3 regions of the Micromonospora sp. NPDC126480 genome follow, and region 1 is predicted to be linked to each of the others. Evidence: riboswitches for the same ligand, from Rfam matches in the RefSeq annotation. Region 1 holds a riboswitch; each other region holds the start of a gene.
The links. A riboswitch is a leader RNA that binds a small molecule or an ion and turns the genes downstream of it on or off. The one in region 1 is predicted to bind cobalamin.
Positions count from the first base shown of each region.

Region 2: linked by a shared signal. The riboswitch ahead of cobN (cobaltochelatase subunit CobN) and the one ahead of ABTW87_RS27995 (ribonucleoside-diphosphate reductase subunit alpha) in region 1 are both predicted to bind cobalamin.
Region 3: linked by a shared signal. The riboswitch ahead of ABTW87_RS00820 (ABC transporter substrate-binding protein) and the one ahead of ABTW87_RS27995 (ribonucleoside-diphosphate reductase subunit alpha) in region 1 are both predicted to bind cobalamin.

Region 1 covers NZ_JBEORU010000042.1:9,273-13,672, forward strand. Annotated here, with positions in the region: gene ABTW87_RS27975 (PepSY-associated TM helix domain-containing protein) at 1-330, shown strand, start outside; gene ABTW87_RS27980 ((2Fe-2S)-binding protein) at 445-1,266, opposite strand; gene ABTW87_RS27985 (CbtA family protein) at 1,268-2,017, opposite strand; gene ABTW87_RS27990 (CbtB domain-containing protein) at 2,035-2,253, opposite strand; cobalamin riboswitch at 2,537-2,759, shown strand; gene ABTW87_RS27995 (ribonucleoside-diphosphate reductase subunit alpha) at 2,889-4,400, shown strand, end outside.
Region 2 covers NZ_JBEORU010000016.1:33,101-37,500, forward strand. Annotated here, with positions in the region: gene ABTW87_RS16740 (MFS transporter) at 1-131, shown strand, start outside; gene ABTW87_RS16745 (hypothetical protein) at 300-956, opposite strand; gene ABTW87_RS16750 (hypothetical protein) at 1,054-1,395, shown strand; cobalamin riboswitch at 1,453-1,582, shown strand; gene cobN (cobaltochelatase subunit CobN) at 1,868-4,400, shown strand, end outside.
Region 3 covers NZ_JBEORU010000001.1:158,219-162,618, reverse strand. Annotated here, with positions in the region: gene ABTW87_RS00830 (ABC transporter ATP-binding protein) at 1-238, opposite strand, end outside; gene ABTW87_RS00825 (FecCD family ABC transporter permease) at 235-1,338, opposite strand; gene ABTW87_RS00820 (ABC transporter substrate-binding protein) at 1,377-2,315, opposite strand; cobalamin riboswitch at 2,400-2,531, opposite strand; gene ABTW87_RS00815 (M14 family metallopeptidase) at 2,597-4,400, opposite strand, start outside.

The DNA of each region.
Region 1 (4,400 bases):
CTGTTCGGCCCGGTCAACCAGATCCTGCTCGCCGCGCTCGCCCTCGGCCTGCTGTGCGTCATCGTCTGGGGCTACCGCATGTGGTGGCAGCGCCGCCCCACCCGCGCCGACCGCCGAGCACCGCTCGGCGCACCGCCCGCCCGCGGCGGGGTCCGAGGGCTTCCCTGGTGGGCGATGCTGCTCGGCCTGCCGGTCACCGTGGCGCTCGGATGGGCGCTGCCCTGGTTCGGCGTCACCCTACTCGCCTTCCTCGTCATCGACGTGATCCTCGGCGCGCTCGCCCGCCGACGACGCCGCGTGGTGCCGGTCTCCCCGGCCCCGGCCGGCTGATGACCGACCGGTCGTCCGGCCGTCACGAACCGGGTGGCGGCCGGACGGCCGGTTTCGACCGGCCCGACCGCAGATCAGTTCCGGAGGGAGCCGCGTAGGTCACCCGAGCCGTCGCTACCCCTGTGGTGTCTCGGTCCGGGAAAGCACCGAGCGCCAGTGCCGCCGCAGCTGCGCCGGGGACGTCAACACGCAGTCGCCGCAGGTGCCGCCGCCTGGGATGCGGTAGTAGAGGCAACAGTTGCGCCGCACCAGAAATCGTCGGGCCCGACCCTCGTCCGGCCGGACGAGGGTGCCGGTGCCGGCCAGCGGCGGCAGCTCCAACGCCTCCGCCAGCACCCCGCCGACCCGCTCGGCGTGTGCCGGCGCGGCGTCGGCGAGCACTCCGGTCGCGCCCGCCATCGCGGACGCGACGTTGCCCCACAGGACCTGCGGTGACAGTCGGAACCGGGCCCGGAACGCGTCCAGCAGCAGCCGCACCGGGCCCAGGACCGCCGTCTCGACAAGCGCCGCCGCGACCGCGCGATCGTCCAGGTCGTCGGTGGGCAGCGCGTCGAGCGGACCGTGCGCGAGCGACCACGCCCCGGCCGCGGACTGTCGCCACACGAGGCCGTCCCGGCCGGCGAGCGGCAGGGCGCCGCCGACGACGGCCGCCCCGAGCGGCGGGGACAACAGCCGCGCCGCCACGCCCAGGAACGTGATCGACGCGACGACGCGCACCGGCACCGCGTCTGCCGGCAGCTCGCACCGCGTACGCAGCGCGTCGGCCGCCGCGTCCACACGCTCGGTCAGGACGTCGCCGTTCAGCAGCTCGGCCAGTGGCCGCCAGCCCGCCCGGTCGGACAGCGCGGACCAGGTGAAGAAGGGTCCGAGCGCGGAGGCCGCCGCCAGCGCCGGTCGGGCGTCGCGGCGTTCGATCGGCGATGGCGGCGGAGCCACGTCATCGGCCGGCGGGCACGGCCACGGTGTGCTGCGACCGGCGCACGCCCCGGTCGACAAGCAGTCCGAAGACCAGTCCGAGCGTCGCCCAGACGACGAGCTGGGTTCCCAACGACGCCAGCCGGAAATTCCAGAGCAGGATCGGCGAGAAGCCCTCCGGGACCTCCTCGATCGACGGCAGCACCGCCAGCGCGAGCCCGACGACCAGGACGAAGGCGCCGACCCCGACGAGGCTCGCGTTCCAGGCGCCGAGCCGTGCAGCCTGCGCCCGGGCGAGGTGTCCGCCGAGCGCCACCGCGGCGAGCGCGATCACCATCATGAGGAAGAACAGCGAGGTGCGTCGACCGATGGTGTCGGGGTCGCCGGTCGCCGGCGGGTTGGCCGGGTACTTGAGCCACGGGACCAGCGCGACCACCACGAATCCGGTGAGCGCGACCAGCACCGCGGTCACCCGCGAGCCGAACCGGCCGATCCGCCCGTAGGCGGCGGCGAACACCATCGCGAAGATCCCACCGAGGGCGACGGCGTAGATGACCGACGCGGTGAGCAGGCCGACGGTGCTCTGCACCGTACGGCTGATGCCCTCCGGCCCGTCGGCGACGGCCGGCTCCGGTGCGGCGTTGGCCTCCTCGAACGCGATGGCCTGGTTGATCGGGCCTTCACCGACGAAGTAGGCGAACACGAACGCCAGGAGTCCGGCGGCGAGGCCGGCGAGCATTCCGCGGACGAGCAGGGCGCGGGGTGACAGCATGGTTGCCGACCCGGCCGTCAGTGGCAGGGGAAGCCGAGCAGGTGCCGGCCGTCGTGCACGAACTCGTGCACGTTCTCGCCGCTGACCAGCTGGAAGACACCCTGCTCGGTGCCGACGAAGTAAAGCAGCACGAGGGCCAGGACGGTGCCGAAGAGCAACCACGGCTGCAGCTCACGCCACGGGATGGCGACGGGCGTGATGGCCGGCTGGGGCAGGGCGGAAGACGGGGTGGACACGGGGCAACCTCCTCGGGATTACGCGTCCCACAACGGGTTCCGGTGACGGTGGCGGGTCTGACTTCCGCGTCCCGAGGTCTCCGGCGGACGCGGTCACAGTGGCGCGACCGTGCCGGAGTTGCACCGGCTTCCGCACATCGTCACTCGCCCCGGACGCTACGGTCGGCAATGCCGGGGTGTCAACCAGTACATCGCCGGTCATCGATGGCATGCGCGTCGGGGGTGAGACATAGGTGACACGCGGACGCGACATCTGGTGTTGCCTGCCCGACAGCAGCGGCAGATATGGTGTCCCACGCAACTGGTTCGGCCGCTCCCGCCCGGGAGTGGTCGAGGCAAGAGGGAATCCGGTGTGAATCCGGGACTGCCCCGCAGCGGTGAGTGGGAACGACCGCCGTCATGAAGCACTGGGCCCGTTCGGGCCTGGGAAGCGACGGCCAGTAGGCGACCGGGGTCCCCGGTCCGGCCCGCGAGTCCGAAGACCTGCCAGCGCGCCGTACGCGTTCGCGTGCGGCGGTCGGAGGCCGCGCGGGACGGCCGACGCCATCTGCCGGCCGCGGCCGGCACGCCGTCCGGCGACCAGTGGCGTTCTCCTGCGCGTTCGTCGACCTCGTCGACAGGCGTGAGGAGGGGACATGACGGCGACGCAGGAGCAGGCTGCGGTCGAGCCGCCGGAGCAGCGTCGGCAGGTTATGCGGGTCCGCAAGCGCAACGGTGACACCGAGCCGGTGGACGTCAACAAAATCGTCAAGGCGGTCGAGCGTTGGGTGGCCGACCTGGACGAGGTGGATCCGCTGCGGGTCGCGACGAAGACGATCAGCGGCCTGTACGACGGGGCGAGCACCGCCGAGCTGGACAGGTTGTCGATCCAGACGGCGGCCGAGCTGATCGGCGAGGAGCCTCAGTATTCCCGGCTGGCGGCGCGGCTGTTGGCCGCGTTCGTGGACAAGGAGGTCCGCGGGCAGGGGGTGGCGAGCTTCAGCCAGTCCGTCCGTTACGCGTACGGGCTGGGCCTGATCGGGGACGACACGGCCGCGTTCGTGGCCCGCAACGCCCGCAAGCTGGACGACGCCGTGGACCCGGCCGGTGATCTGCGGTTCGAGTACTTCGGGCTGCGCACCGTCGCCGACCGGTACCTGCTGCGCCACCCCGAGTCCCGGCTGGTGGTGGAGACGCCGCAGTACTGGCTGCTGCGAGTGGCCTGCGGGTTGTCCGAGACGCCGGTCGAGGCGATCGGGTTCTACCGGCTGATGTCGTCGCTGGCGTACCTGCCCAGTTCACCGACGCTGTTCAACTCGGGTACCCGGCACACGCAGATGTCGTCGTGTTTCCTGGTCGACTCGCCCCGCGACGAGCTGGACTCGATCTACGAGCGGTACCACCAGGTGGCGAAGCTGTCGAAGTTCTCCGGAGGCATCGGCATCGCCTGGTCGCGGGTACGCGGCCGCGGTGCGCTGATCCGCGGCACGAACGGCCGCTCCAACGGCATCGTCCCGTTCCTGAAGACCCTCGACGCCGGTGTGGCGGCGGTCAACCAGGGCGGCCGGCGCAAGGGGGCGGCGTGCGTGTACCTGGAGCCGTGGCACCCGGACATCGAGGAGTTCCTGGAGCTGCGGGACAACACCGGCGAGGAGTCCCGGCGCACCCACAACCTCAACCTGGCCAACTGGATTCCGGACGAGTTCATGCGCCGGGTCGAGGCCGATGGCGACTGGTCGCTGATCGACCCGTCCGACGCGCCGGAGCTGCCGGACCTCTACGGCGAGGAGTTCGACGCCGCCTACCGGATCGCGGAGAAGAAGGCGGTGCGGACGGTCCGGGCCCGGGACCTGTACGGGCGGATGATGCGCACCCTGGCGCAGACCGGCAACGGGTGGATGACGTTCAAGGACCCGTCGAACCGGCTGTCCAACCAGACCGGCGTGCCGGGCAACACGATCCACCTGTCCAACCTGTGCACCGAGATCCTCGAGGTCAACAGCGACACCGAGACCGCGGTGTGCAATCTGGGCTCGGTCAACCTCGGCGCCCACGTCACCGCCGACGGGATCGACTGGGAGAGGCTGCGCTCCACGGTACGGACCGCTGTGGTCTTCCTGGACCGGGTGATCGACATCAACTACTACCCGGCCGATCAGGCGGCGGCG
Region 2 (4,400 bases), on a different contig from region 1:
TCCTCGCCGGCCCGCCGCTGCTGGGCCTGCTCGGCGACCGGGTCGGCACGCTGCAGGCGCTGCTCGTGGTGCCGATCCTGCTGCTGCCGACGCTCGCCCTGGTCCCGGTCACCCGCCCGCCGGCCCGCTGAGACGCGAGTGACGCGGCGTGTCGGGGACGCGGCGTGTCACGCGTGGTGGGCGGTTCGCCGTCGAGCAGTATTCCTGTCCGGCATGAATATGCCTCTCCGTCATATCGCTCGTCAGCGAATGGTTCTCGGCGGCCCGTCGGAGCAGCCGGGGGGCCGCGGGGCATCAGGTCAGTCGTGGAGCCAGACCCGCAGGGCCCCGGCGGTGCGGAAACCGACGCGCTCCGCCGCCACCAGGTCGTCGCCGGACTCGTAGCCGACGAGCGCGTCGGTGGCTGGCAGCGCGGCCCAGATCTCCGCCGGCCCGACGGTGCGGGCGAAGACGTTGGAGACTCCGACCAGCGGCCCGCCCCGGTGCAGGATCGCCCCGCCGGCCACCCCGGTCCCGTCGAGGCGGGCCAGGACCGTCACCCGGGGATCGGCGAGCAGGGCCGGGCGGAACAACTCGCCCCCGCCGTGTGCCTCGGCCCATCCGGCGAGTGCCGCCGGCGTGCTCACCGGGGTGAGGGGCACCCCGGGCAGGGGCGTGGCGCCGGCGCGACGGTGGATCCACCGCGCGCCGAACAGGACCCGGAAACCGTACGGCGCGAGATCGAGGTCGGCGAAGCTGTCCTTGACCGACGCGCCCGGACCGGTCTCGATCCGGCCGAGCAGGGTGGCCGCCGCCACGCCGGGGCGGAGGGTCACCGCGTCCGGGTACCAGGTCGGCGACCGGTGCGGAACCGACCAGGCGTCGTCGTCGGCGACCCCGGCCAGCCCGTGCGTACGGCACACCAGGTCGCACCAGGCGGCGTTGTCCCGTACCGCGCCGATCGTCGTGTCGTCCACGCGGGCACCCTAACGTCATCGGATCACCAGGCGACGTACAGGAGACTGCCAGGAACAGGTGGTGAACTGGAGGTCGGGCCGAGGAGAGGAGATCGGCATGGGCTGGTTCAGCCGGCGGTCGCGTACCCGGGGATCCGACGGGGTCCCGACGAAGCTCGACCGGGAGGCCACCCGCGAGGACCTGGCGGCCCTGGAGGCGTTCGTGGCCAGCCACACCGGGGTCGAGTTCTACCTGGAGCCGGAGACCACCGCGACCGACACGACAGTGGTGGCGATCGCCCACGACGGTGAATGGATCCGCCGCCGCACCGGCTCGCCGCGGGTCGCGGCGGCGCTCGCGCACCGCCTGGCCCTGCCGCTGTACGAAGCGGCGAAGACCGGCTACCCGGAACGGATGCGCGCCTGGAACCGGGCCCACCCGGAACGCCGCGCCCGCTAAGCGCCGCGTTGACCGGGCCGCCGGCGGTGTGGCAGAGTTCGCGGCCGGACGGCAGTGAAGGAAGCCGGTGCGAATCCGGCGCGGTCCCGCCACTGTCACCGGGGAGCGATCCCCCCTCGCGAGTCACGGCCGCGCGTGCGCGGTTGGAAGACCGGGGGTGAGCGTCGATCCGGGAGCCAGGATACTTCGGCCGTCGGTGCACCCCAGGGCGTGGACACCCGAGGAGGACCCGATGACGCGCAGCGTCCCTGCCATCGACGATGATCGTCGTTCCCGTTCCGGTCGCCGCCGCGTGTTCCGGCTCCGCCGCCGCGCCGGCCGCTCCGCACACGCCTGACGAGGCCACTCCCGGCCGATCCGGCGCGCCCCGGCGCGCAGCGGTGACCCGCCGCAGCCGCTGACCTGGCCTCGCCCCTCGCCCCTCGCCCCGCCCGGCCCGCGCCGGCCCGGGCGTCACTCTCCGGAGCCACCTGTGCGCATCCTGCTGCTGTCCACCGCCGACACCGACCTGCTCGCCGCCCGGGCCAGCGGCGGCGACTACCGCCTGGCCAACCCCGCCCGGGTCGGGGCCGAGGTCGTGCCCGGGCTGCTCGACGGCGCCGAGCTCGCCGTCGTACGCCTGCTCGGCGGTCGGGCGGCGTGGCCGGACGGGCTGGCCGCGGTGCTCGCCTCCGGCGTGCCGACCGTGGTGCTCTCCGGCGAGAGCCTGCCGGACGCGGATCTGATGGCGGCGTCCACCGTGCCCGTCGGAGTGGCCACCGAGGCGCTGTCCTACCTGGTCGAAGGCGGTCCGGAGAATCTGGCGCAGCTGGCCCGGTTCCTGTCCGACACGGTGCTGCTCACCGGGGAGGGGTTCGCGCCACCCGCCCGCACCCCGGCGTACGGGGTCCACGGCGACCGGCCCGCCGACCCGGACCGGCCGACCGTCGGGATCGTCTTCTACCGGGCGCACGCTCTGGCCGGCAACACCGGGTTCGTGGACGTGCTCGCCGACGCCGTCGAGGCGGCCGGCGCCAACGCGCTGCCGGTCTTCTGCGGCTCGCTGCGCGGGCTGACCGCCGGAGCCGGCCCGCTGGGGCTGTTCGCCCGCTGCGACGTGCTGCTCGTCACCGTGCTCGCAGCCGGCGGCACGGTCGCCGCGGACGCCTCCGGCGGCGGCGACGAGGACGCGTGGGACGTCGGCGCGCTCGCCGCGCTCGACGTACCGGTGATCCAGGCGCTCTGCCTGACGAGCACCCGTGAGCAGTGGGCCGGCAGCGACGCCGGACTGTCTCCACTGGACGCGGCGATGCAGGTGGCGGTCCCCGAGTTCGACGGGCGGATCATCACCGTGCCCTTCTCGTTCAAACGGATCGACGCCGACGGGCTGTCGGCGTACGAGCCGGATCCGGAGCGGGCCGCCCGGGTCGCCGGCGTCGCGGTGCGGCACGCCCGGCTGCGGCAGGTGCCGAACGCCGCCAAGCGGGTGGCGGTGATCCTCAGCTCCTACCCCACGAAGCACTCCCGGGTCGGCAACGCCGTCGGCCTGGACACCCCGGCCAGTGCGGTGCGGCTGCTCGCCGCGCTCGCCGACGCCGGGTACGACCTGGGCGACCCGCCGGTTCCCGACGACGGGGACGACCTGATCCACACCCTCATCGCCGCCGGCGGGCACGACGTCGAGTGGTTGACCCCGGAGCAGCTCGCCGCCGCGTCGGCGCGGGTGCCGGGGGCGACCTACCGGCGGTGGTTCGCCGAGGTGCCGGCGGAGCTGCGCGCGGCGATGCGCGAGCACTGGGGCGAGCCGCCCGGCGAGCTGTACACCGACGGCGGGGACATCGTGCTGGCCGGGCTGCGCCTCGGCAACGTGGCCCTGCTGATCCAGCCGCCGCGCGGTTTCGGGGAGAACCCGGTCGCCATCTACCACGACCCCGACCTGCCGCCGAGCCATCACTACCTGGCCGCGTACCGGTGGCTCGCCGCGCCCGTCGGGGACGGCGGGTTCGGCGCGGACGCCGTGGTGCACCTCGGCAAGCACGGCACGCTGGAGTGGCTGCCCGGCAAGGGCCTCGGGCTGGCGGCCGACTGCGCCCCCGACGCGGTCCTCGGCGACCTGCCGCTGGTGTACCCGTTCATCGTCAACGACCCGGGCGAGGGCACCCAGGCCAAGCGCCGGGCGCACGCCGTCGTCGTCGACCACCTGGTGCCGCCGATGGCCCGCGCCGAGACGTACGGCGACCTGGCCAAGCTGGAGCAGCTCCTCGACGAGTACGCGACCGTGCAGGCCCTCGACCCGGCCAAGGTCCCCGTCGTGCAGGGCCAGATCTGGGACCTGGTCCGGGCCGCCGAGCTGCACCAGGACCTGCACGTCGACGCCATGCCGGCGGCGGACGACTTCGACGACTTCGTGCTGCACCTCGACGGGTACCTGTGCGAGGTCAAGGACGTGCAGATCCGCGACGGCCTGCACGTGCTGGCCGCCGCGCCGGCCGGGGAGACACGGGTCAACCTGGTGCTAGCCGTGCTGCGCGCGCCGCAGGTGTGGGGCGGTGCCCGCGCCCTGCCCGGCCTGCGGCAGGCGCTCGCCGCGAGCTACGGCCTGGACGAGGCCGCGCTGCTCGCCGCACCCGGCGAGCGGCTGGCCCTGCCCGAGGCGCTCACCGAGGCGGCCGACGGTCCGGCCGCCACCGCCGCCGACGCCGTCGACCTGGTCGAGAGCCTGGCGCGGCGCCTCGTGCTGGGGATGGAGACGCTCGGCTGGGACGCCGACAAGGCCGACGCGGTGGTCGCGGAGGTCACCGGCCGGCCCGTCCCGGACGCCGTCGCGGTCCTGCGCTTCGCCGCCACCGAGCTGGTGCCGCGGCTGGAGCGCACCACCGACGAGATCGACCGGGTGCTCGCCGCGCTCGACGGGGGGTTCGTGCCGCCCGGCCCGTCCGGCTCACCCACCCGGGGCCTGGTCAACGTGCTGCCCACCGGCCGCAACTTCTACTCGGTCGACCCGAAGGCGATCCCGAGCCGCAACG
Region 3 (4,400 bases), on a different contig from region 1:
GGCGCAGCGCCCGGATCGGCGTACCGAAGAGACTGACCGCGTCCGGTGCGGGCAGCAGGCCGCCGACGGCGCGCAGCAGCGTCGACTTGCCGGCGCCGTTCGGGCCGATCACCGTGACCCACTCCCCGGCCGCGACGGTCAGGTCGACGCCGGCGAGGATCGGTACCCCGCCCAGCCGGACGTGCAGGTCACGCACCTCCACGGCGGGCGCGGCGGGCGCGGCGGCCGGGCCGGTCATCCCAGCACCCGCCGGGTGGTACGCAGGACCAGCACGAAGAACGGGCCGCCGAGCAGGGCGGTGACCACGCCGATCGGGATCTCCTCCGGGGCGGCGGCGGTCCGCGCGATGACATCGGTCAGCGCCAGGAACGCCCCGCCGAAGAGCATCGACAGCGGCAGGATCACCCGGTAGCTGGACCCGGCGAGCAGCCGTACGGTGTGCGGCACGATGATCCCCACGAAGCCGATCAGCCCGGACGCGGAGACCGCGGCGGCGGTGCCGAGCGAGGCGGCGGCGATCAGCAGGTAGCGCGACCGTTGCGGGTGCAGGCCCAGGCTGCTCGCCTCGTCGTCACCGACGGACAGCACGTCCAGCTCGCGCCGGTGCAGCAGCACCACCACGGCGGTGAGCAGGAAGTACGGCAGGACGAGCCGGACGTCGTGCCAGCCGGCGGTGGCGAGCCGGCCGAGCAGCCAGGAGTAGACCTGCTGGATGCTGTCCGAGTTGCGCTGCAGCAGGTAGGTCTGCCCGGCGGAGAGGAACGCGGCGACCGCCACCCCGGCCAGGATCAGCGTCGCCGGGGAGCGGCCCCGGCCGCCGGAGGAGCCGAGCAGGTACGTCATGAGGACCGCGCCGACCGCGCCGACGAACGCGGCCAGCGGGACGGTGACCGGCAGCCCGGTGATCGCGCCTCCCGCGCCCACCCCGGCGGTGATCACCACGGTGACCGCCAGCCCGGCCCCGGCGGCGACGCCGAGCAGGTACGGATCGGCCAGCGGGTTGCGGAACACGCCCTGGTACGCGCCGCCGGCGAGGGCGAGCAGCCCGCCGACCAGCAGACCGAGCACGGCACGGGGCAGCCGTAGCTCGGTCACGATGGCGATCTCCCGTTCGGTCAGCCCGCTGTCGAGGCGTACTCCGGGAAGGAGGTTCAGCAGCTCCACCGCGACGCTGCCCGGCGGCAGGCTGACCGGGCCGAGCGACACGCCCGCGACCAGGGCGACGAGCACCGCGGCCAGGCCGGCGGCCAGCCAGCGTGGGCGGAGGCCCGCCGGCCGGGGCACCTGCGGCGCCCGGGCCGGCGGGAAGGAAGGGCCCCTTTTTAACGCCTGCTGCATGGAAAGGGTCCCCTGTTAACGCCCGGCGACGGCGAGCGTCACGCCGGCACCTTGGCGACCGCGTCGATGATCGTGCGGAGCAGGTCGACGACGCGCGGGCCCCAGCGCGAGGCGATGTCGTCGTCGAGCGCCACGACCTGGTTGTTCTTGACCGCGGTGATCCCCGCCCAGCCGGCCCGGGCCTTGACCGTGTCCGCGCTCTGCTGGCAGCACTTGGTGTCGGCGAGGAAGACGAAGTCCGGGTTGGCCTTGACGATGACCTCCTGGGAGAGCTGCGGGTAGCCGCCGCTCTTGCCGTCCGCGTCGGCCGCGTCGGCGATGTTCTCCAGGCCGGCGAGCGTGTACAGCGAGCCGATGAAGGTCTTGCTGGTGGCCGTGTACAGCTCGGGACCCAGCTCGTGGAAGTAGGTCAGCTTCTCCGACCGCTGCGGCAGGTCGGCGACCAGCTTGGCGATGTCGTCCTTCATCCGCTGCACCACGTCGGCGGCCTCGGCCGGGTGCCCGGTCAGCGTGCCCAGGTCGGTGATCTGCCGGTAGGTGTCGTCGAGCGTGGTCGCGGCCGGGGTGATGACCACCGGGATCTTCAGCTTGCCGAGCTGCTCCACGACCTTGTTGCGGTCGTCGGAGAGCACCACCAGGTCCGGGTTCCGGGCGGCGATCGCCTCCGCGTTCGGCTGGAAGCCGGAGAGGTCGCTCTTGGGCGCCTCGGGCGGGTAGTTCGAGTTGTCGTCGACGGCGGTCACCTGCTTGCCGGCGCCGATCGCGAAGAGCATCTCGGTGGTCGTCGGCGACAGCGAGATGATCTTCTCCGGCCGCTTTTCGAGGGTCACCGGGCCGACGGTGACCGGGAAGGTCGCGGCGGCCGACGCGCTGCCGCCGGTCGCGGGGGTGTCGGAGGTCTTCTCGGCGCAGGCGCCGAGGGCGAGCGCCGCCACCGCGAGGGTCGCGGCGAAGAGCCGGGGGGTACGTCTGGACATCGGTCCTCCTGTCGGTCGAGGATCGTGGTGCTTCGCCGACAGGGAGCCCGGGGCGCCCGTCCGCGAGGCGCCCTTCCTCGAGAGCGCGAATCGCGACCGACCGCAGGCGACCTGGCTCGTCCCCGATGATCGGGGCATCACAGTTGCGGGACAGCGCCGGTTTCGCACCGGCTTCGCTGCGGGATGGTCGGTAAGACGGTAGCGCACGCTCGGACCGTTCCCACCGAGGTGGTGGGTGGGGTGGGGCCCCGTCGGGGGGCGGGACGGGGCCCCACCTGTTCTCAGGAGGCGGTGATGGTGACGTTGTCCACAGCCGCCTCGACGAGGCTCGCTCCGGAGGCGTCCGCCGCCTCGACCTGGATCCGGACGGACTGGCCGGCGTACGGGCTCAGGTTCAAGCTCGCCACCGCCCAGGAACCGTTGCGGTTGGTGGCCGCGCCCGCCTGGTTGAGCAGCGTGGTGGTGCCGCCGCTGTGCACGACGCTGACCCGGAGGTAGTCGGCCGACGACGAGTTCGAGCCATGGGCCAGGTACCACGCCAGGGACAGCGTCAGCGTGCCGCTCGACGGCAGGGTCACCGCCGGGGAGCGGGCGCTTGTCACGCCACCGTCGATGTCGTAGTCACCCGCTCCGGTCCCGGCGAGCCGGCCGGTGACCAGGTCGTTGCTGCCGGCGTACGGGGTGAGCTGCTTGGCGCCGCTGGAGTTGGTCGCCTGGGCGGCGCCCCGCTCCCACGCCCCGGTCGTCGCGGTGTCGGTGCCGTTCGGGTTGATCGTCCAGCCGGTCGCGGTCTCGAAGGTGTCCGACCACACCGTCGTGCCGCCGCCACCGCCGCCGCAGTACTGGCCGTCCTTGCCGATCGCCCGGTACGGGCAGTCGGCGTACTCGGCCAGGATCAGCACCGCGTCGCGGTTGCGCGAGGTCTCGCGCGGGATGACCTCGTCGGGCGGGTAGAAGCCGCCACCGCTGGCCGAGCCCGGGTACATCTCGAAGGTGTACGCCCAGATGCCGTGCTGCCCCCACATCCAGTCGATGCTGGTGCCGTCGGCGATGTAGAGGTCACTGGACTGCTCGGGGGTGTACCCGTTGGTGGCCGCCATCTGCTGGCCGATGGTGGCGAAGGTGTTGTACTGGTCGGCGCTCATTCCCGGCGCGGTGTTGTTGTACGTGTAGCCGAACGGCCAGAGCACCAGCTGGGAGTAGGTGTGGAAGTCGATGTTGGCTTTGATCTGCTGCACGCCGCCGACGACCCGGCTGTTGACGAAGTTGCGCAGCGCCTGCGTCTCCGGGGCGGAGAACGCCGACGGGCCCCGGTAGGTGTCCGACGAGGTCGAGCCGGACGAGCCGCCGCAGCAGCCCCACTGGTAGGACCAGTTGCGGTTGAGGTCGGTGCCGACGTACGACGAGCCGCTGTTCGGCTGCCGGTTCTTCCGCCAGGAGCGGTACGAGCCGGTGGCGATGTCGTACTCGCTGCCGTCCGGGTTGACCGTCGGCACGATCCAGATCTCCCGGCTGTTGACGATGTTCGTGATCCGGGAGTCCGAGCCGTAGTTGTCGGTGAAGAGGTTGAGCAGGTAGACCGCCATCTCGACGGTCAGGTGCTCCCGGGCATGCTGCTGGGCGTTGAAGAGGATCTCCGGCTCGTTCTCGTCGGTGGCGACGTTGTCGGAGATCTTCACCGCCATCAGGTCCCGGCCCTCGTACGAGCTGCCGATGCTGATCTTCCGGGCGATGGACGGGTGGTCGGCGACCACCTTGTTCACCGCGGCCGTCAGCTCGGCGTAGTTGTGGTAGGCGGAGTCGGCGGGCGGGAAGTCGAGGGTGCCCATCTCACCGTCGGCGTGGTCGTGGCCCCGATCGGTGGGCGACGCGGCGACCGCCTCGAGCCGGAAGCCCAGCCGGGTGATGGCGGCGGCCTCGGCGCTGGTGGCGGAGACGTGCAGGACGCCGTGCTCGGAGTAGTCGATCGACGCGCCGGTGCGGGCGACCGCGGTGCGGTCGGCCACCGTACGCGGGCCGAGCACCCGGTACTGGGCGGCGGCGGGTTCGCCGGAGCGGTCCGGGCTCGGCTGCGCGGAGACCGGT